Regions from separate parts of the Paenibacillus sp. CMM36 genome, predicted to be linked through region 2. Evidence: riboswitches for the same ligand, from Rfam matches in the RefSeq annotation. Region 2 holds a riboswitch; the other holds the start of a gene.

Region 1 (10,756 bases), on a different contig from region 2:
GATACGCGGCTTTTGCCTTTTTGCGTAGGTTTAAACAGGTTTTGCGTAAAACGGTCAAGCACAATAGCCAGAACGACAACAGCTAAGCCGGCTTCAAAACCTTTACCGATTTGCAGCTGTGTCACAGCACGGTACACAACAGCACCGATGCCTTCCGCACCGATCATGGAAGCAATGACAACCATAGACAGTGACAGCATAATCGTCTGGTTAATACCAGCCATTAAGGTAGGCAATGCAAGTGGAAGCTGAACTTTGAACAGCTTTTGCGCAGATGTTGAACCAAAAGCGTCTGATGCTTCGATCAGCTCACCTGATACTTGCATAATCCCCAAGTTGGTCATGCGAATGGTTGGGGGGATAGCAAAGATAACAGATGCGATAACACCCGGCACAACACCCAGGCTGAAAAAGGTAACCGCTGGGAGTAAGTACACGAACGCAGGCATCGTCTGCATAAAATCAAGTAAAGGCGTGATAATGCGTGATGCCGATTTACTGTATGCACACCAGATCCCGATGGGAATCCCGATAACAATGGATACGAGCGCAGACGTGATGACCAGTCCGAGCGTATTCATTGTTTCACTCCAATAACCAAGATTATCAATCAGCAGGAAGCCGATGACAGTAAATAGCGTAAGCTGAACCCGCCCGATCATAAAGGCGATAATCCCGATGATTACGATGAACACCAGAGGGTGCGGAAGCATGAACAGGCCTGAGAAAAAGCCAACTACAGCTTCTATAATGGAAGAAATAACATTAAACAATCCAGCCAGATGAATACCCATCCAGTCTACAATGGATTGAATCCACTCAGCGATTGGCAGTTTCGGTATCATGGGCATTCACCTCCTTCGTAGTGGTAACATCTCCACCAAGTGCGCCGAGCAATGCTCCACGGACGATAACGCCCAGCAGCTTTTGCTTGTCATCGACCACAGCCAGCGGCACCTTGGACGAGCTTGTAATTTCAAATAAATCATTAATGACTGTCTCGGCAGCAACCTGCGGTCCGTCCGTGATCAAAATATCTTCAATTTTCAAATTATTGCGCAGTGCATGAACAGCATCCTCGGCGTTAATAACACCCAGTAGCTTTTTGGTGCGGTCAATGACGAACAAATTGGAAATCCCACGCTCCCGCATCAATTCCAGAGCCACACGCGGACCACGATCCATGGTGATGGTTTCTGGACGAAGCATGACATGAGCAGCCGTCAATACCTTGGACAGATCCACATCCTCGACGAAGCGGGCTACATAAGAGTTAGCCGGTTGGATCATAATTTCTTCCGGTGTACCGATTTGTACGACCGCACCGTCTCGCATCAATGCAATCCGGTCACCAATCCGCAGCGCTTCATCCAGATCATGGGTGATAAACACAATGGTTTTCTTCATTTTATCTTGAAGCTCCAACAGCTCATCCTGCATGTCACGGCGAATGAGAGGGTCCAATGCACTGAATGCTTCATCCATCAGGAGCACTTCAGGGTCATTAGCCAGCGCTCGTGCCAGACCGACACGCTGTTGCATACCGCCACTTAATTCATCGGGCATTTTATCGCCCCAGTTTTTAAGACCAACCAGTTCCAGCGCTTGTTGCGCCTTTTCCTGACGCTGTGCTTTTTCTACCTTTTGAATTTCAAGACCATATTCTACATTTTCTAGTACAGTCCGATGTGGGAACAGGGCGAATTTTTGAAAAACCATGCTGATGGTTTTACGACGAACTTCGCGAAGTTGTTCTTTGTTCATCTTACGGAGATCTTTGCCGTGGACCAGAATTTCACCGGAGGTAGGCTCAATCAAGCGATTTAGCATTCGCACTAAAGTAGACTTGCCACTGCCCGATAGCCCCATAATTACGAAAATTTCACCTTGCTTAATTTCCATGTTGGCCTTATTGACACCAACAGTAATCTGTTTTTCTTTGGCCAACTTTTCCTTGCCCCAGCCTTGCTCCAGGAGCGGAACACCTTGCTCTGCGTGAGGACCAAAGAGTTTGCTGACATTTTTGACTTCCAAAATCGTCATACATACACCTCTTCTTTCTATACTTTGCTTGGTATTAACCCCATGTTGCATTAAGGATTGAGTATAAAAATCATAATTCTGAACATCCTGAACGGTTAATGACAAAATTAATTGTAACAGAAGCATTGCTTACATTTCAAACAAAAAAACTGTTCATAAAGTACGTACAGAAAAAACTGTACAAAGTTTCCTTCGATATGCTCCTTCGTTCTATAGAATGCTCAAACATTCGGAACTTTACAACCGATAGTGCTTTTTTTAAAATAGACAATGAAATATAACCATAAGAAAAAGATTTATGTATATCCATAATTTAAAAAGTTTACTATCATTAGCAATTTTGCGAATTATGATTTTGAACGACCCATGCTGTTGTAATATAGACAGAAGCTTTGCTTTTGAAACATTTCATTTATTGTTGAAAGATTTCATATATTGCGTCAAAGCTAATCTTTTACGGGTAAATCGTTCATACTAGGTTGTGCAAAATGCTCTAAAATTAGGAGGTTGCAAGCATGAGCTTGTACCAGTTAGGTGATGAGCAGCAGGCTTCGCTGCAAAAAATTCGCAAACGTGTCATAGAAGCTATAGGTAAAAACATGGACCTGTATGGGATTACTTTGTCTGCGGGGCATTTATACGGTTTGCTTTTTTTTGCGGATAAACCAATGACGCTGGACGAGATGGGCCGTGAAATGGAAATGAGCAAAACGAGCATGAGTACAGGGGTTCGCACATTATTGGATCTGAAAATGGTAAATAAGGTATGGAGCAAAGGCTCACGCAAGGATTTGTATGAAGTTGAATATGACTGGCATCAAACATTTACTGACTTCTTCGCTATTAAATGGAGAAAAGCGGTAGAAACAAATTTACTGGTGTTGCGCAAAGCCATTGATGAGCTGGACAGATTGATGAATCAGGGTGAAGAGTACGAGGAATTTAAGGCGATTCTTCAGCAAGATCGTATGAAAATGAAGCAGGCCGTCGCTTATTACAAGTGGCTAGATCGACTAATTGACTCTATGGAAAGCGAAGAAATTTACAAGCTGATTCCAAAAGAAGAAGTTCGGGATTAATCGCTATTTCGCTATCTTGTTTATAAAAATGCCGGAGCGCAAAAGTGCTTCCGGTATTTTTTGGTTTGGCCGTGTGCAAAGGGTATAATAGAGATATGTAAAGATTGATATTATACCGTTGTGTTGAACTTACGAAATAAAGGGGGCTTCATGATGGAGAGTATTATAGTACATACTCGTCTAGGTCAATTGCGTGGGGAATCAGGAAATGGATATCATGTATGGAAAGGTATCCCATATGCACGGCCTCCTATTGGAAAACTGCGTTTTCACGCGCCCCAGCCTTTGGAGTCTTGGGAGGGTGTGCGGGCTGCGACGAGTTTTGGGCCAATCTGTCCGCAACCTATGCCATCCGCTGAAAGTATGACTGGAAATCTGGTGGAACCGCCTAAGCAGTCAGAGGATTGCTTATACCTGAACATTTGGACACCTGCTTCGAAGGCTCCTGAGAAGGGACGCCCAGTGATGGTGTGGATTCATGGCGGTGCCTTTGTCACGGGGTCCGGGATTATACCTTTATATGACGGGGAACGCATGGCGAAGAATGGCGATGTTGTGGTTGTTACGATCAATTATCGATTGGGGCCGTTAGGGTTTTTGCATCTGACTCCAAAGGGAGATGGACTGACCTCTAATGCGGGACTACTGGATCAGATCGCTGCGCTGGAATGGGTTAGGGATCACATCTCTGCCTTTGGCGGTAACCCGGACGAAGTAACGGTGTTCGGTGAATCGGCAGGGGCGATGAGTATTGCCGCTTTATTGGCGATGCCAACAGCTGAGGGACTGTTCCGGCGTGCGATTTTACAGAGCGGTGCGTCGCAGGTATTGCCAACTGCACAGGCCGAGCAAGTGACGGCTGTGTATCTGCAGCAGCTGGGTGTGGACACTCAGCATCCAGAACGGTTGTTTACGTTGCCGACAGATGCGCTGATGCTAGCTATGGAGAAGACATATGAAGTCATCGGACCAGGGATGGCGATGATCTATCAACCCGTTGTCGACGGTGTGACCCTGCCAGATGTACCGCTGTCTGCAATCGCGCAAGGTTCAGCAAAACAGGTATCCGTTTTGATTGGAACGAACTTGCATGAGGGGGCCTATTTCATCCGAAAAGAATCCCATCTAATGAACAAGTCAACAGCGAGTCAGGCTTTGGAAATGATGACGGGCATGTCAGACATCGGCGATCTGATAGAACCATTTCCGGTTACAATTGAGGGGCAGGCGCAAATGTTGACTGATCTATTTTTTTGGCGTCCTGCGTTGGCTCTTGCTGTTGCTCAGTCGGCGCATACTCCTGTATGGATGTATCGTTTTGATTGGACATTGCCCGGGCATCCTACCTTTGAACAAGCGGTTCACGGTGCAGAGATTGCGTTTGTTTTCGATAATCTGGAGCTGCTAGATAAGCTTGGATTAGAGATTCAACCTTCGATGCAGAAGCTGGCTCAAGATATGCAGCAGGCATGGGTTGCTTTTGCACGTGATGGGAAGCCAGTGCTGTCCGAGGGGGCTTGGCCGATGTACGACAGAGAAGAGCGGACTACAGCTATTTTCCATCAGAATATTAAGGTGGAGCACGACCCTGAAGGAGATAGACGCCGTCATTTAACCGGTCAGATGACCCTATAAGTAACAAGAGAGAGAGCATATCAAGAACTCAAATGTAAAAAGCCTTCGCCCGTAATTTGTATACGGACGAAGGCTTTTGTTAGTAGTAAGTTAAATCTTAAATCGCTTAACCAGCTGTTGCAAATCCTGCGCCATGTTGGACAACTCCTGTGACGAAGAGGCAATTTCCTCCATAGCTGCCATTTGTTCCTGAGCAGCAGCAGATGTTGTCTGCGAGCTGTCCGCCGAATTGCGAGACAGGCTTGCCAAATGGGTAACAGTGGCGGAGACTTCCTCTGTACTGGCTGAGATTTGTTCAGCAGCAGCGGACACACTTTGAATTTGTTCCACGATATGAGAAGTAGAGCGCTCAATATTCGTAAATGCACCTTCTGCATCTTGGCTAATACGCATACCTTCACCTACCTGGTTACGAACATTACCGTTCATGGTAGCGGTAGAGCGTTGAATCAAATCGAGCATCTGAGTAATAATCTGACTGATGGAATCCGCGCTTTCCTTGGATTGCTCAGACAGCTTGCGTACCTCTATAGCGACTACGGCAAATCCACGCCCGGCTTCGCCAGCTCTGGAAGCTTCAATAGACGCGTTCAGAGACAACAAATTGGTTTGCTTGGCAATGGCGGCAATAGCCGTATTCATCTGCTTCGCATCGTCCGAGAGCTGGGATAGCTCATCCATTAGGCTAGCCGTTTGGCTGACAGCCTCCAGAATACGGTCCATTTGGGTCCGTACACTACTGATCATTTGACTGCCTTGAGCCACATCATGCTCGGTTTGTCCTGCTGAATCCACGATGGAGCTTGCCGATTCGGCAATGGTGCTGACACCCTTCGCCATTTCTTCAACGGCATTAGCGGTCTGCTCGGATGCCTCGGCGCTGGTGGCTGCATTTTCCGCGGATTCCATAACCGTTTCCGCTACATGTTGTACGGACTCCGTCGTTTGCTCTGTGCTTTCCTTGATTATCAGGGAAGAGGAAGCAAGTCGGGAGGAGGTTTGGTTGACCTCTGAGACCATCGTATGCAAGGAATGCGTCATCTGGTCAAAATTCTGTGCCAGTTCGCCGAACTCATCCTTGCTGGATAGATTAACACGTTCGGTCAGATTTCCGTCACGGACGATGCGTGTTCCTGCTTGCAGCTTGCGCAGCGGAATTAAGAATGAGCGGACCATAAGCACAATGATGATCGCCGCGGCAAGTATGGAAATAACAATCACAATCAGGCTTTGTTTCAGAATTGGTTGGGCTGCATCACTATAATCCTCCAGATCCGACAGTGCGACAATGCTCCAACCGGTGAGAGGGTCCTTAAGTGTAAAGGCCAGCATATCTCGATTCATAAATTGAATTTGCGACATGGAAGGAGTATCATTTTCGACGGTTGTCGCCACTTCGGGAAGTCCTTCTATGGCGTCAGCCGCTTTTTTGCCTGTCTTGTTGAAAGCTGTTCCAGTCCCAGATACAACTTTATGTTCAGAATCAACAATAATGAGTCCTCCGCGCTCACCAATCTTAACAGACTGCAGACTTTCACTCATTTTGTCCAGGTTCAAAGCCAGGGCAACAGCTCCTTCACCGTCCTCCAGCGTTCCCGATATATTAACGACTAAATTCCCTGTCGTGACGCTGGCAACTGGAACACCGACGAATACTTTACCCTTTTCCAGCATCGCGTTTTTGTACCATTTTCTCTCCCTGGGATCATAATCGGACTCCTGTTTTTTCGGCGAACGTATGTATTGCCCCTTCTCATTGCCGAGAAGCGCTGCATCTAGCTCGGGGTGAGCCTTGACGATAACATCTAACTTTTTCTGAAGGGTCTCTTGGTTGGTACCAATGGAATCAGAATTGATTTCAGTGGTAAGCACGTCCAGGTCTTTCATAATAGGCGCTACATACTGATTGACATTGCTCCGGATCAGATACAGATTCGTGTATACGGAACCGCCCATTTGCTGACTGAGTTGTGTCGTAGCCCCCTGATAAGAAAAGTACCCGATAAGTACGCTCGGAATCAATAACACAGCTAAAAAAGATATTATTAATCTTGTCCTCATTAAATAAAACTGCTTGAGAAACCTGTTCCACCACGGAACTGTTTGTTTTGTTTTAGTCATAGTTCTTGCTCCTCTGTGTCTGATGATCACTACATTGTTTTATTCGACATAAACCGACGAATTTTATAGATGTAATCATTGGGAAACGAGAAATAGTAGCATATTTTAGACACTTTTTTTGAAAAACAGGTCTAAAGAACTATGATTAATATTAATGCGAACACATAAAAAGCCAAATCGGAGATGCAAAAGCATCTTCACAATTTGGCTTGGGTGAGTCATGAAGGGGACATTGAACTGTTAATTTTTTTGCTGACGTGAAATCATAAAGAGCGTAATCCAGATGAGCATAAAACCAGTCAATTGCGCTACAGTAACGATTTGCTGAAATGCGATCCAATTAATCACGACACCCACCATGGGAAAGCTCAATTCTGCCATCGTAGCATAAGACGCTTTGGTCGTACTTAAGCCTTTGTAATACAGCAATAAGCTAAGAAGACCCGGAAGCAATGCCTGCAATAGCAAGTTGATAATCACAGCTGCGCCTGCCCATGTACCGGCAGGCATATTCCATGGCGCATGCTCTACAGAGGTGAGGACAATTAGCAGAGGGAGCGCCACCATGAAGCGGAGGGAGGTTACCGTTTCATATTTCATTGAACGAAGCAAGTAGCTTCCCATGACTGTCGAACCGCCCCACAGAACCGCTGCACCCAGTGCAAGTAGACTACCGACCTGGACAAAATCACGAACATGCCCGAAGGGGAGCGACCAACCGAAGGTCAGAAGATACGTCCCGAACAGAGCGACGACAATTAATAATCCAAAATGACGCGGCAGCATTTCCTTCAATATAACGCGGGCCAGAATAATAGCGACCAATGGTTGAAGCTTCTGGAGTAAGAGTACAGCATTCAGATCACCGTTGCTGAGCGCCATGGTAAAAATCACGCTGGCCAGAGCCGAGCCGCCCCACGAGACGAACAAAATAGCGAAAACTTGACGAAGCCGTACCGCTTTGAGTTCCTCACGATGCTTCCACAGCATCGGTGTCAGAGCGAGGAAGAGCAGCACATGCTCCATTAGTACAATTTGTGTTGAAGTAAATGATTTTAGCAAAATAATACGAAACAGCGGATCAGCGCCCCACAAGGCTGCCCCAATTGCGACCAGCCAAAAACCGCTTTTCATGTGGGAGCTATGATCAAAACCTTTGGATGTTAGTACAGTAGAAGATTGACTCATACTCAATTAGCTCCTTGCGAATACAGGACCGGTGGCACAAAAACCCCCGTCCATGGCGAAAGGCCATGCAAGACGGGGGTTGATCAAATAAACTTGCCGCTTTATGCAAGTTAAATGAAGTTACTGCAAAACCAATAAGCAGCATTCATCCACTTCGCGGCATGTTGATATTTCGATCTTCTTCCATCCGGACTTTACCGTCGGCTTTGGCATCTCACCAAATCAGTCTGTATCCTGTTGCTAGATACAGAGTCGCGGGCTTAGCTCCATGAGCCATACCGCCGGTTGGGAATCTCACCCTACCCCGAAGATCCTTATTCCGTTTTTTAATTTCTCCTATAGGATATACCTGTTTTAGAATGAAGTCCAGTGAAAAATGTGTGTATATCTAACAATGATTTTCATCTATTTTTCGAAAGCGTTTTACTAAGTTACATACTACGAAGCAATATCCTTATACTCAATACGTCGAATCGCAGCATAAGCCACAAGCATTCCCAGTATAGAGAAGCCGATTTGCACGGGGGCAATGGAGCTGAGTGTAGCGCCGTTATTATTGGAGAAAAGCAATGCTACAATCAGAATTGAGGTCACAATGGTGGTGGGTACAGAGTATCTTCGCATCCCCATATACAGCGGAATCAGCCCCATAAAACTGGCAGCAACGGCATTGATCAGCGTCCGTGCTGATTGTTGACCCAGTATCGAAAGAGTAAGGTTATCCGGTACAATCAAGAAAAACTGATTGAGCAGATGAATAGCAGCCGTAATGATTATTTCCGATATAATAATGGACAAGAAGGTAAACAGCAGCACAACCAAGAGCTTGGCGATCATCAGCTTTTGACGGTGAATCGGATATATAAATAGGATCGTAATCGATTTGGACTTAAATTCCCCGACGATAAAGCGGCACAGGAGAACGGAGGCAAACACAATAAATGTGCCCCGAACCATAATGTCCATGAGATCGAGAAGCTGAGTGTACTGTGTAAATTCGGGTATTCCTTCACTTTGGCTGTCCAGCGCAATGATGCAGAGCAGCCCAAGAATGCATGCATTGGCGATTAGTGCCGAACGGATATAACCCGCCAGATGAAATTTTTTCAGCTCCAGTTGCATCAATTTAAGCATGAAGATCACCTCCGTTTAACAGGCGCAAAAAGTAGTCTTCCAGCGTACTGCTTTTCTGATGTATGGAATCCACCTCTATATCATTTAAAATGAGGGTTTTCGTAATTTGTTTCTGCGGCACATTTGAATCGTAAATACGTATACTCTGTTCATTGAGTACCCTTATATTATTCAGATTCAGATGATGGGAGAGGACGTAGGTCGCTTTTTTACAATCGTTGGTCGTAAATTCGATATATTCCGTATTGGTTTCCCGCACCTGTTCCATCGACACTTCCTCAATCAGCCTTCCGTGATTAATCACGCCTACCGTATCCGCAATCTGCTCTATTTCCGCTAAAATATGGCTGGACACGAGCAGAGTCATCCCATATTCCTTGCATAGCATGTGAAATAACTGGCGGATTTCCTTGATTCCCACCGGGTCCAATCCATTAATCGGTTCATCCAAAATGAGTAGCTCTGGCTTAGTTGCAATAGCGCGGGCAATCCCGAGACGCTGTTTCATACCCAGCGAAAAATCCTTTACCGGCTTGTCATCCGCATTTCGCAAATTCACTAATTCCAAGGCATCCAGAACAGCCTGCTTATTATAGTAGCCCATGTATTCACAATGAAGTTCGAGATTTTGCTGTGCCGTCAGCCTATCATAAAAAATCGGGTATTCAATAATCGAACCCATCCGTCCGAGCAGATGATACGACTTTGGCGTTACTTTCTCACCGAATAATTCAATTTCACCCGATGTCGGCTTGAGTAAATTCGTAATCATTTTCATTATCGTCGTCTTGCCCGCCCCGTTAGGACCGAGAAAGCCGTAGGTTTCTCCCTTGCGCACATTCATGCTAACTCCTGCTACAATCTCTTTGCCCTTCAGGGCTTTTGTCAACTGATGTGTACGTATTACGTAATTCATGGATGTTCTCCCTTCGTATACTGCTGATAATTCAAGGATAAAGGGCGAAATGTTCATTTTTCTTTCGTGATTCTTACAAATTTATTAAGTTGAGCACAAATCGAATTATAAAAATGCTGAGTTCGATTAATAGTTAATTTTCTTCAATGTAAAAGAGAAGACCGTTCGCTCATAAGGTCTGCTAGTCAATTGAATTTCTCCATTCATCGTTTCAACCAGACGTTTGGCAATCGTAAGGCCCAGTCCGCTGCCTTGTACCGCCTTATTGCGAGAGTCCTCCAGTGTGTACATACGTTCAAAAACTTTATCTTGCTCAGATTCCTGTATCCCTTTCCCACGATCCCATACCTCTATACGCACCGTATCCTGCTGTTCCGATAGAGTCAGACCCAACGTCCGTCCATCTGCCCCGTAGCGAATGGCATTCGAGATCAGATTGTTCAGCACCCGCCCAATGGCTCCTTCGTTTCCCAAGGCATGAATGGGGTGCTCCGGGATCTCAATATGCACAGTAAACCCCTGTGCAGTCAGCAGGTCGTAAAACTCCAAAATGCTGCGTCTGCACAGTTCTCCCACTTCCAGTCGTGTCAACGGAATATCCGTATCATTAGCTTCCAGTTTCGCCAAATTAAAAAAGCTT
Region 2 (10,756 bases):
ATGTCCAAGCTGTTCAAAGTATGTCCACCTTTATAACAGAAAATTCCTTTATAGGACTAACCATTAGCTGCTCCTTTTTCGCTTTCTTTCTACACAAACCAAGCAACATGCCCTCCTGAGCACATATATATTAGTTACTAAACGTTAAATATGGATCGAGGGGTTAAAACATGCAGCGACTACAGTTTGAAATGATTTTAAGATCGCGGATTGTAGAGTCCGCAGAAGCATTGCATCGAAGCGGTGTATCCTTTGCCACTTTTGCTACCGCACGTTGCAACCCGAAATTTTGGAATTTAACGGAAAAAGGTGGCTTTCAGATCAAAGCAGGTGTCACACCGGCCCAAGGCATCAGAGATATCTTTTTAAACGGTCATCAATACGCTTTTGAATGTGCAACAGCTATGGTTATTGTGCTGTACAATGGAGTGCTGGATTCCATTCTGGAAAGTGAGTTTAATCGGATTTTTGCTGATATGCTGCTGTATGACTGGCACTATGATAGCGACCTTAGGCTCATACAGCAGCAAGGAAGTCATAAAGCGGCTCCTGGCGATATTCTGTATTTCAACAATCCGGATGTGTCATCTGAAACATTGGAATGGAAAGGAGAAAATGTCATTAAGCTAAAGGAAGACTTGTTTTACGGCCATGGGATTGGTATCTTGCCGGCGAAGGGTATTATCGATTCCCTGAATCAACATCGTCGACCGGAAGCCACGGTATCTGCTTATTTGACGGATGAAGTGATCTATCCGGACTTCATCTACCTATCGCAGTTTGCTGCCGAAGGAAATCGAAAAAATGAAATCTCGCTGCATACTTTGTATCAACAGGAATACAGTCACCATATACATGCTTTCATTGGGGGAAGGCAGTATATTCGGGGATAGGGCCAAGTACAAGCAGAAAAGAAGGTATTCCTTAGCCTGTACTCGGCTTTGGGATACCTTCCTGAGAGAACGCTTTTAATTTCAATAACTTTTACAAGTAAGCCGGGCCAGAATTACTGTGATCCGTAGCAACATCTACAGGTACCTGTGGGGGGGGGAGTCTGCAAGTCGCCGCCTGAATTCCGGAAGATAGACTGAACCTTATCAATCAGGTATGGCGTGGAATCAATGAGCTTCTCAATCAGATGCGTTTGATTGTCCAATGGAACGATTTGTGCCCCCTGTTTGCCAACAACCAGAAAAGCAATGGGATGAATAGATACACCACCACCGCTACCGCCTCCAAAAGGATGCCCTTCCTTCCCGCTATGATTACCCGATGCCGAAGAAGTATGAAGTGCCTCTTCGTCTACGTTAAAATCACTTCCCCCGGCAGCGAAACCAAATCCCACCTTACTGATTGGCAAAATAACAGAACCATCGGGTGTTTCCACTGCGTCTCCTACAATCGTATTCACGTCTACCATGGCTTTGATGTTTTCCATTGCGGTTTGCATGAGCCCTTGAATCGGGTGATCTGACATGATTTATTCCTCCTCTGCTTATCTCAAGCGTAGACTGCCTTTTCTTTCGCTATTGTGCGCAGGGGTTCAAGGAAATATGTATGTCATTCGATAGTTCAGAAAGGATTGAGTCTCACCTCTCTCCACTGTTTACCATTCATTGTTAGCTTGATGATCCGCCGCATTTTTTTTGAAAAAAACCCGTTTCCATGCCTCCGGTCCACCCGGAACGCGCCATATGCGGTAAGATAAGATGAGCATGGAGAACATTAAATAGCCGAGCGATACGTTTGCTTCACAGTTCAAAGTGGTGGTAAAACGCAAGCGATCCACCCAATAGGGCACAACATACAGCTTAGGGGTACAATCCATGCGTACAAAGCTTGAAGCATAACCGATCAAGGTTGTTTTTAATCCCCACAAAATACCAGTTGAGGTAGCTGTATATGCCGCGTCAGCAAGACTAATGTTGGTAGACCATTCCATTTTGGACATCGTCACATGTGCCAATGTATGTCGCAACCATTTATTAAAGGATTTCGTTCCCTTAAGCAAAACCCGTATATCATGTATAAATTGCTTGATTTTTACTGTATCAATATTACCGCTATCCACGGAAGCATCCGTTTTATGTATGTTTTTGTTGCGATCTAGCCGATAGAGAAGCCCCTTTTTCAACCCTGTTATGAGAATGGCCGGCACATCGTAATTCATTTTTATCATCCCGTATAGAAATCTGATCTCTAGATGCGCCCGATCATCATTGTCATGTTTGGCAATATTCAGCTTCAAACGAATACGAGAGAGCAGAACTGCCAGTACAAGTAATATAACGACGATGATGGCGATACTGATCCATTTCCACACTGGCGTGTCCTCCCTACCTTTTTGCTATAGAATATCATGGCAAAAATAGTATGACCGTTCGCCGGAAAATCATGCATCTTAAAATACCAACAGCCAGCCCCCAACGATATGAGGACTGGCTGTCTGTTTGAACTTTTACATAAGTGAACCGCAAGATCCGAAGCAACTTTATTGGGATTCAAGATCTAGATCGTTGGCCGCAGGCTGGCTACTCTCCAGACGCTCGAACAATAATTGAGTCTCTTCCTCCAAATTGTCCGAATTCTCGAACAGCTCCGGTTGCGGTAGATCTGCCAGAGAGCCCAGACCGAAATAATCCAAAAATGATTTCGTCGTTCCGTACAATATCGGCCGTCCGATGGCTTCAGCTCGACCTTTCTCTTCAATGAGCTCCTTGTTGACCAGTGTATGTATGGCCCGCTCGGATTTAACCCCCCGAATCTCTTCGATTTCAACTCTTGTAATGGGCTGGCGGTAGGCCACAATGGCCAGCGTCTCCAAAGCAGCTTGAGACAGTGACGCACGTGCCGGAGAGTATGCGAGCTTTTCAAAGTAAGGTGCATGTTCGGATAAAGTTGCAAGCTGATAATGACCGGCAATACGGACAAGTTGCAGGCCTCTTCCCCCCTGCTCCATGTCCTGCTTCATATCTTCCAGGCACTGTTCAACCAGCTCTTGCTGCTGCTCTACAATGTCGGCGATCTGCTTGGTGGACAACCCTTCCTCTCCTGCTAGAAACAGCAGTCCCTCAATAATTGATTTCAGCTTCAGATAATCCATTAACCCGTAAATCCCCTCTCCACTCCATTACAATATCATCGAAAAGCTTCTCCTGATAACAGAAAATTTGCTTCATTTTCATCAGTTCAAGGATAGCCAAAAAGGTCACAACCACTTCATGCCGATACATATCCTCATGCATCAGCTTGGAGAACAGCAGCCGTCCTCCATTCCCCACCATCTCTAAAGCCCCGATAACTTGCCGGATACGGTCCTTGACTGAAATTTCGTCCCGATGAACACGGGTTACCGTCGTACGTCGTTCTGCTTTGCGCAAAGCACGCTGAAAGGCTGCGACCAAATCGCTTGCATGCAGCCCATGCACCGGATTTACGGGTTCAGTGGGCAGGAATGCACTCAGATCTTCTGGCTCTTTGCCATAAATTAGACTCCGCTCCCACTCACGTTCACTTAGATGGCGAGCAATCCCTTTATATTTACGATACTCCACCAGCTTGCGGACCAGTTCCTCACGTGGATCATAATCCTCTTCCTCATAAAAATCCAAATCGTCATATTCCATCACAGGTGGCTTGGGAAGCAACAATTTACTCTTAATGGATAAGAGCGTCGCCGCCATCACCAGAAACTCGCTCGTAATGTCCAGTTCCAGCTCCTGCATACTGTGCAAAAAAGCCATATACTGATCAGTAATATCGCTAATCGGGATATCCTGAATGTCGATTTCGGCTTTATCAATCAGATGCAACAGTAGATCCAGCGGACCCTCGAATGTTTCCAGCTTGTAGTTTACGACTGTCAATGTGCTTCCCCCTGCCTTACTCCAATCATCATTCAACAATACCTTTCCCTATAGCACTTATGCTCTGCGTTATCAATCCCTCTTTCTGTAGTATATACGTCATCGCCTTGCTTAACAATCCAATCCCTTTTTTCCCCTTGCAGTTTATACCGTTCTATTCAGCTATTCCTATCATTAAAATTGCTTGCCGAGATTGGCCATTTCAATCGCAGCCAGTGCTGAATCCCAACCTTTATTACCAGCCTTCGTACCTGCTCGTTCAATAGCCTGTTCAATGTTTTCTGTAGTCACTACCCCAAAAATAACAGGTACTCCCGTTTTTAGGCTGCTCGCTGCCACACCCTTGGCCACTTCATTGCAGACGATATCATAATGTGAAGTAGAACCACGGATGACCGTACCCAGCGTAATTACGGCATCATATTTGCCGCTTGCAGCCATTTTTTGCGCAATTAGTGAAATTTCAAATGCACCCGGAACCCAGGCTACATCAATTTCATCTTCCTGTGCACCATGTCGTTGAAGTGCGTCAATTGCACCGCTTAACAGCTTGCTCGTAATAAACTCATTAAATCTGCCCACCACAATACCATATTTTAAACCGTTCGATACAAGATTACCTTCTAGAAAACGTGCCATAATTAATCAACCTCTCTTAATTTAAATTATTTACAATGACAAACGACGACAGTAGTCCACCAAATCCTGAATACTGATCAGCTTCAATTGATGTCGCTTAGCGACCAATGCCAGATCAGGCAGGCGGGCCATTGAGCCATCTTCCTTTATAATTTCACAAATGACTCCAGCAGGCTTGAAGCCACTGAGTCGAGCCAGATCAACAGCCGCCTCCGTGTGACCAGCACGCTGCAAGACACCCCCATCGCGAGCAATCAGCGGGAACATGTGACCAGGCTTGCGGAAATCACTTCCTGTGACTGCTTCGTCTGCCAAGGCGCGTACAGTCAAGGAACGCTCGGCCGCTGAAATCCCCGTTGTTGTCTCCATATGATCTACCGATACCGTAAAGGCAGTACCGTGGAAATCTGTATTTTGCTCTACCATAGGATGCAATTCCAAGGCCTCGGCTCTTTGTCGTGTGATCGGCACACAGACCAACCCGCGACCTTCTGTAATCATGAAATTAATGACCTCAGGCGACGCTTTTTCAGCCAAAGCGATAAAATCGCCTTCATTTTCTCGCTGTTCATCATCCACTACAATGACGACCTTACCGTTTTTTAAGTCCTCCAACGCTTCTTCGATGGAATCCAAACGAATCTCTTCGTCATGTTCCAACTCGCCATGCTCTATGACGTTTGCCATTGCACTTGTTTGGCTACCTCTATCCATAACACTTCCCTCCTTATGTCTTGTGCCACGAATGCTCCTAAACAGGCTTACCATTCAATATCAGGCAAAGCCGTGTTTCGCCAAATAGTCCAAACTGAGAGGAGTTTTTTCTACTCTCTCCGCCTCCGCTGCACCTCTGTAATTTAAAAGCTGTTCTACATATTTGCCCAAAATATCGCATTCGATATTGACGGTATCCCCCTCACGTTTGGCTTGTAAGGCCGTTTCGGATAAGGTGTGGGGAATAATGGATACGGCAAAGGTATCTCCCGTACGCTGTGCGACTGTGAGGCTTATACCATCAATTGTGATTGACCCTTTGAGAAGAATATATTTAAATAATGTTTGATTTTTAGGCTCAATTTCGAACACCACTGCATTCTGGTCTGATGTCACCCCGCGAATCGTTCCCGTCCCGTCCACATGTCCTTGCACGATATGTCCTCCGAACCTTCCACTCGCCGCCATCGCTCGCTCCAGATTGACTCGGCTGCCGGATCTCAACTCTTTCAGATTAGTGCTACGAAAGGTTTCCGGCATCACATCAACCTTAAAGTCTTTCGTACCGATCTGTATCGCCGTCAGGCAAACGCCATTCACTGAGACACTGTCTCCTATTTTTAAATCGCCCAACACCACGGAACCCGAAATCCCCAGCACCATCGCTTCACCGCTTTTGGAAATGGTTTGAATACGACCCACTTCCTCGACCAATCCGGTAAACATGCCTTCACTCCTTTCCACTACATCTCAGTTTATCCCTAATTCATCAGCTATAAGCGCAAAAAACCCCCAGTTCGGATTCAATCCGTCATGGGGGTGATGAGAGTCACATTTGTAGTATACAAGCGCAGTTCATATGCATCTTAAGACGACATGAAATCATAGGTTTGCCAATAGAAAGCATGACTGGGGATACAACCAAATACGCTCAGAACACCCATCAAAAGAAAGCTTAAGAAAGCTATCGCCCGATGCCATCCTACAACGAAATAAGCCGTACGCACAATTGGGTATGCTAAAAATCGGCACATGTCACGTCATGTGCATGCGCTTCGTATCCTTCTCCCATCCAGACTATACTGTCGGTCCCGGATTTGCACCAGGTCCACCTTCTGCTGATCATTCAGCATCCGGGTCACGGACTAAGCCATGCTGTTTCTCACAAAAACGATCCACAAACATGTCATCACCGCCGGTGGGGAATTTCGCCCCGCCCCGAAGGATCTTGCTCTTATTCAGTTGAATTAACATTAAACTTGTTACGTATATTAGCACCGACTTCTAAAAAAAGCAAGTTATCAAATAGAAGCTCCTGCTTTGGTTTTGACATATTGGCTGGAGAGTTCTTCAAACCAGGTTTTATCGTTCATATGAAGCGCCAAGTCAATCAGATCGGCCAGTTCCTCGACTCCCAGCTCTGTTGCATGATCAAAGGTAATTACGGCTGAAGCAACCGGTCCTCGCCCTTCCTCAGAACATGCTTCATAATCCAGTCGCACATCAACATGTCCGTCAATAAACTCGCATTTTAGAAAATAAATAATTTCGCACATTAAAATGGGGCGTACTTGTGTTTCTAACACGCAATCCATCACCTTGGCAGAATAATGCTGGTTCGTCAGCGTAAATTTGTGTTCTGTCGCTGCCAGCGAGGTCCGTCCAAAATCATCCGTAAACTTGAGTTCCACTGGCTTGATGTTCATAACTTTAGGGATTTGCTTCTTTATAATTTCGATTATTTCAACTGTATTCAGCTTAATCATTACCTGCACCTCATTGCATCTTAAAATTCAGAAGAAAACTTTTTAACGTGCCTCTTATAGGCCTCCACTCCTATATCGGAAATCATTACCTGTTTTTTTATGCTTCAACCCATAAACGACAAAAAAGATTCTTTGCGCAATAAGCGCAAAGAATCTTGATCGAGCCACTACAGTAACAGCGGCTAACAATGTTAATCGATGATTATGCAAAAAACAGGATTATAGCTCTGAAATTTCATGTTTCTTTTTCAGGATAGTCCAGCGACGCTCAATCTCCTGTTCAAAGGTCGCCAGCGTAGCCTCCTCCTTAATAAGATGCTTCGTTTTACCCATTAATTTCAGCCATTCAGCAGCTGGAATTCGTTTTCCTTTGTCCTCCGGATTGTACGTAATCGTCGTACTGCCTTGCTCTATTTCGTACAAAGGAAAGAAACAGGACTCGACTGCGGCGCCCACAATGCTGGTACCCAGTCTGTCTTCGGATTTCCAATTCAGCGGACAGGCGCACAGGATTTTACCATAGGCCGTACCCACGTTGTTTGCATACCATTGAGCCTTGGCTGCTTTACGCAGCATATCCTGCGGATGACTTTCAGCAGCGGTAAAAGCATACGGAATGTTACAAGCAGCCATGATTTGCACGGTATCCTTGTGATGCCCTTGCTTTCCTTTTTGCATTTTACCTACACCCGACGTACTGGTCATGTGACCGAGCGGAGTGGAGTAAGATTGCTGTGAACCTGTATTCATGTACCCCTCGTTATCATATTCCAGCATGATTAGCTTATGATTACGCAGAGCCGCACCAATCGCAGAACCCATACCAATATCCATCCCACCGTCACCACTAATCATGATAAAGGTCGGATCGTCCGACATCTCAATTTCATTACGCCGTTTCATTTCCATGTAAGCTTCTAGCGCTCCTGAAAGGGTAGCGGCCCCGTTTTGAAAAAGATTGTGGATCATCGGTTGTTTGTGTGATGTATATGGATACCCTGTCGTCGTCACATATACGCAGCCTGTCTGGAACAGCACGACAATATCCCCTTCAATACCTTTGAAAAACAGTTCCAGCGCAGACAATGCCCCACATCCTGGACAAGCTCCGTGGCCTGGTGAAAGACGCCGTGGTTTGGTTGTCAACGACCGCAAAGGGGGTACTTTGACCTTGAGCTTCCCGGTCTCCTCGTCCGGCGTAACCTGAATCAGACCCGTACGGTAATCATTACCACGTGGCGGCTGCATAACTTGCGGCATCACCTTGTCCGGTGAACCCGAATTAATTCCGTAGTAATCAAAGGGCTTCTCTACTCGTCCGGCCTCTGCCGCCTCGATTGCAAGCTGGAAGAACGCCTCTGCATCTTCTGCATAAAAATCTTTGCCGCCCAAGCCAAAGATACGGCTCAACACGAGTGTCCGATTCAGCGGGTCCTCCTGCAAGGCCGCTTTAATTTCATGCGTTAAATTACCGCCGTCTGCCCCATACGAGTCTGCACGCTCACCTACCAGCAACGCCTTGACATTGCGTAATGCTTCCCGCAGTTGTGCGGCTGGGAACGGTCGGATGATGTTCGGACGTATCACACCAGCTTTAATTCCGCGCGCGCGGAGTTGATCCGCCACATCCTTGGCCGATTCAGCCGCCGAATTCAACAGAAATACCGCAACCTCAGCATCCTCCATTTGATACAGATCTAAAATCGGGTATTCCCGACCGGATAAAGCGGCATATTCTGCTGCTACCTGCTCATATACTCCTTCTGACAGCTTCAGTGCTTCGGACAGCTGAACATGATTATTCGTCAAGTCATCGCCGTTCATATGCGCGCCCACAGTAACAGGATGATCAAAATCCGTAATATTCGGATAATTTAAGTTCGGGTTAGGACCTACAAAACCACGCACGGTCTCAGCATCGGCAAAATATTGCACTTTACGTTTTTGATGGGACGTATAAAAACCGTCATATGCGACCATTACAGGCAGCCGAACATCGCTGTGCTCTGCAATTTTTAGTGCCATAATGTTCATATCATACACAGCCTGTGGTGTACTTGCCGTCAAAATGACCCAGCCTGTATTCAAACCATAGTACAGATCCGAATGATCTCCGCGAATATCTAGGGGACCACTGACAGCTCGTGTCACCAGATTCATAACCATAGGAAAACGGGTACCTGACTGAACAGGTAACTGCTCCAGCATGTACAGGAAACCTTGCGAACTAGTGGCGTTCACCACCCTCGCTCCCGCTGCGGCAGCTCCATAACAAATCCCTGCCGATCCGTGTTCTCCGTCTGCTGCAACCAGCTTAATATTATGCTGACCTCTCGTTCTCATCTGATCTAGATACTGCGCTACCTCGGTAGATGGAGTAATCGGGAAATATCCCATCATATGATAATTAATCTGCGCAGCCGCCATTGCTGCCATTTCATTACCGGATTCGAACGTTGTCACTTGCGCGGCGCCTGTCTGTTTGAGTTCTTCCTCCAGTTTTGCCATTACGCACGCCCTCCTTCATATACCGGAAATTGGTGGGCAACTCGATTCTGTTCAGCCCATCCCCATTGCTCGCGACGCGAGCTTAGTGCCCCCGATGGGCAAATATCTACACATTTCAGACATCCTTTGCAATACTGGTAATCAATCCCTTGCAAAAATGGCATCATTCTTCCGCGTTTGTCTGCTTGCTCTTCCCATACAAAACAGTAATCCGGGCAAATCGAATCACACTTGGCACAATGGGTACATTTATCAACTTCATATTCAGGCACATACCCCTGACGTGAACCACTAACATCTCTCGTTATGCTGTTTCCCTGAGTTGCAATAACGCCCCCCAGTAATTGCGTTTCGTATCCCAGCAATGGCTGCGGACGTTCAAAAACCCGATCCTGCGCGTCATCAGTAACCGGATATACGTGCAGTTCCATTTCATCATAACCACGGTTAAACGTACGCAGATTAGGTTCCACTAACAGTGGATTTTTCTTTTCAAAGGTACTGCGTATAACCGATCTCATCGCTTCCGGGTCCAGGAAGTCACAGACACGGAACAAGGCACCGAGCATGGACGTATTTAGTTTGGTTCGCTCTTCCAGTGCGATGCCCATCGCATCCACCACCGCTAATGTTCCGGATACCAGTCCCAAATCAGCCCGTATTTCTTCTGCTGGACGCGTGGAATTAACCACTACAATCCCATCCGCTGGCAGTCCGCTGATTACATTTACCGTTTTGTATAACGTTTCATGGAAAATGCCTACCACATGCGGTTGCTCAATCGGACTGTGATCCCGAATATCGACTTCTGGCTCACAGAAACGGACGAAACTTTTAACCGGAGTTCCCTTTTTTTCCGAACCGTAGGACGAAAAATTTGAAGCATTCAGCCCCAAACCAAGCACCCCGGTTTCGGCCAACATTTTGCCAGCCAGATTAGCGCCGAGTCCACCAATGGATTCCAGCCGGATTTCAAAAAATCCGAGTCGATTTGTGCTCGTTAAAATAGACAATGTGATAAGCCCCCTTCTTTTCCAATCCTTAACGAGTTTGAATACTCATATAAAAAAAAATTGGAAATTGCATTCTTATGAAAAGGCTATCACAACACTTACTTTTCGAATGTGATCTTACGCACTGTAATGCCTACGTGATTGCGAAAATCAATAAACCGTCAAACAAAAGACAACAAAAGCCGCCCTGTCCAAAGACAGAACGGCTTAGGTGCAACGCTATTAAAAAAAGATCATGTAATTAACGGTA

What was found. Region 2 has a riboswitch for FMN ahead of ribE (riboflavin synthase). Riboswitches for the same ligand answer to the same signal wherever they lie in the genome.
Region 1: another riboswitch for FMN. It lies ahead of ACWA2B_RS01270 (DMT family transporter); the one in region 2 lies ahead of ribE (riboflavin synthase).

Annotation. Positions count from the first base shown of each region.
Region 1 covers NZ_JBSEDY010000001.1:240,197-250,952, forward strand. Annotated here, with positions in the region: gene ACWA2B_RS01245 (glycine betaine ABC transporter substrate-binding protein) at 1-845, opposite strand, end outside; gene ACWA2B_RS01250 (quaternary amine ABC transporter ATP-binding protein) at 820-2,043, opposite strand; gene ACWA2B_RS01255 (GbsR/MarR family transcriptional regulator) at 2,559-3,122, shown strand; gene ACWA2B_RS01260 (carboxylesterase/lipase family protein) at 3,276-4,757, shown strand; gene ACWA2B_RS01265 (methyl-accepting chemotaxis protein) at 4,848-6,878, opposite strand; gene ACWA2B_RS01270 (DMT family transporter) at 7,119-8,066, opposite strand; FMN riboswitch at 8,238-8,382, opposite strand; gene ACWA2B_RS01275 (ABC transporter permease) at 8,505-9,200, opposite strand; gene ACWA2B_RS01280 (ABC transporter ATP-binding protein) at 9,193-10,116, opposite strand; gene ACWA2B_RS01285 (sensor histidine kinase) at 10,243-10,756, opposite strand, start outside.
Region 2 covers NZ_JBSEDY010000012.1:128,205-138,960, reverse strand. Annotated here, with positions in the region: gene ACWA2B_RS21200 (protein-glutamine gamma-glutamyltransferase) at 171-893, shown strand; partial or broken gene ytfJ (GerW family sporulation protein) at 985-1,477, opposite strand; gene ACWA2B_RS21190 (DUF2953 domain-containing protein) at 1,607-2,323, opposite strand; gene scpB (SMC-Scp complex subunit ScpB) at 2,492-3,103, opposite strand; gene ACWA2B_RS21180 (segregation and condensation protein A) at 3,072-3,866, opposite strand; gene ribH (6,7-dimethyl-8-ribityllumazine synthase) at 4,041-4,505, opposite strand; gene ribB (3,4-dihydroxy-2-butanone-4-phosphate synthase) at 4,536-5,219, opposite strand; gene ribE (riboflavin synthase) at 5,280-5,945, opposite strand; FMN riboswitch at 6,276-6,449, opposite strand; gene ACWA2B_RS21160 (IDEAL domain-containing protein) at 6,521-6,985, opposite strand; gene ACWA2B_RS21155 (thiamine pyrophosphate-dependent enzyme) at 7,205-9,493, opposite strand; gene ACWA2B_RS21150 (2-oxoacid:acceptor oxidoreductase family protein) at 9,493-10,506, opposite strand.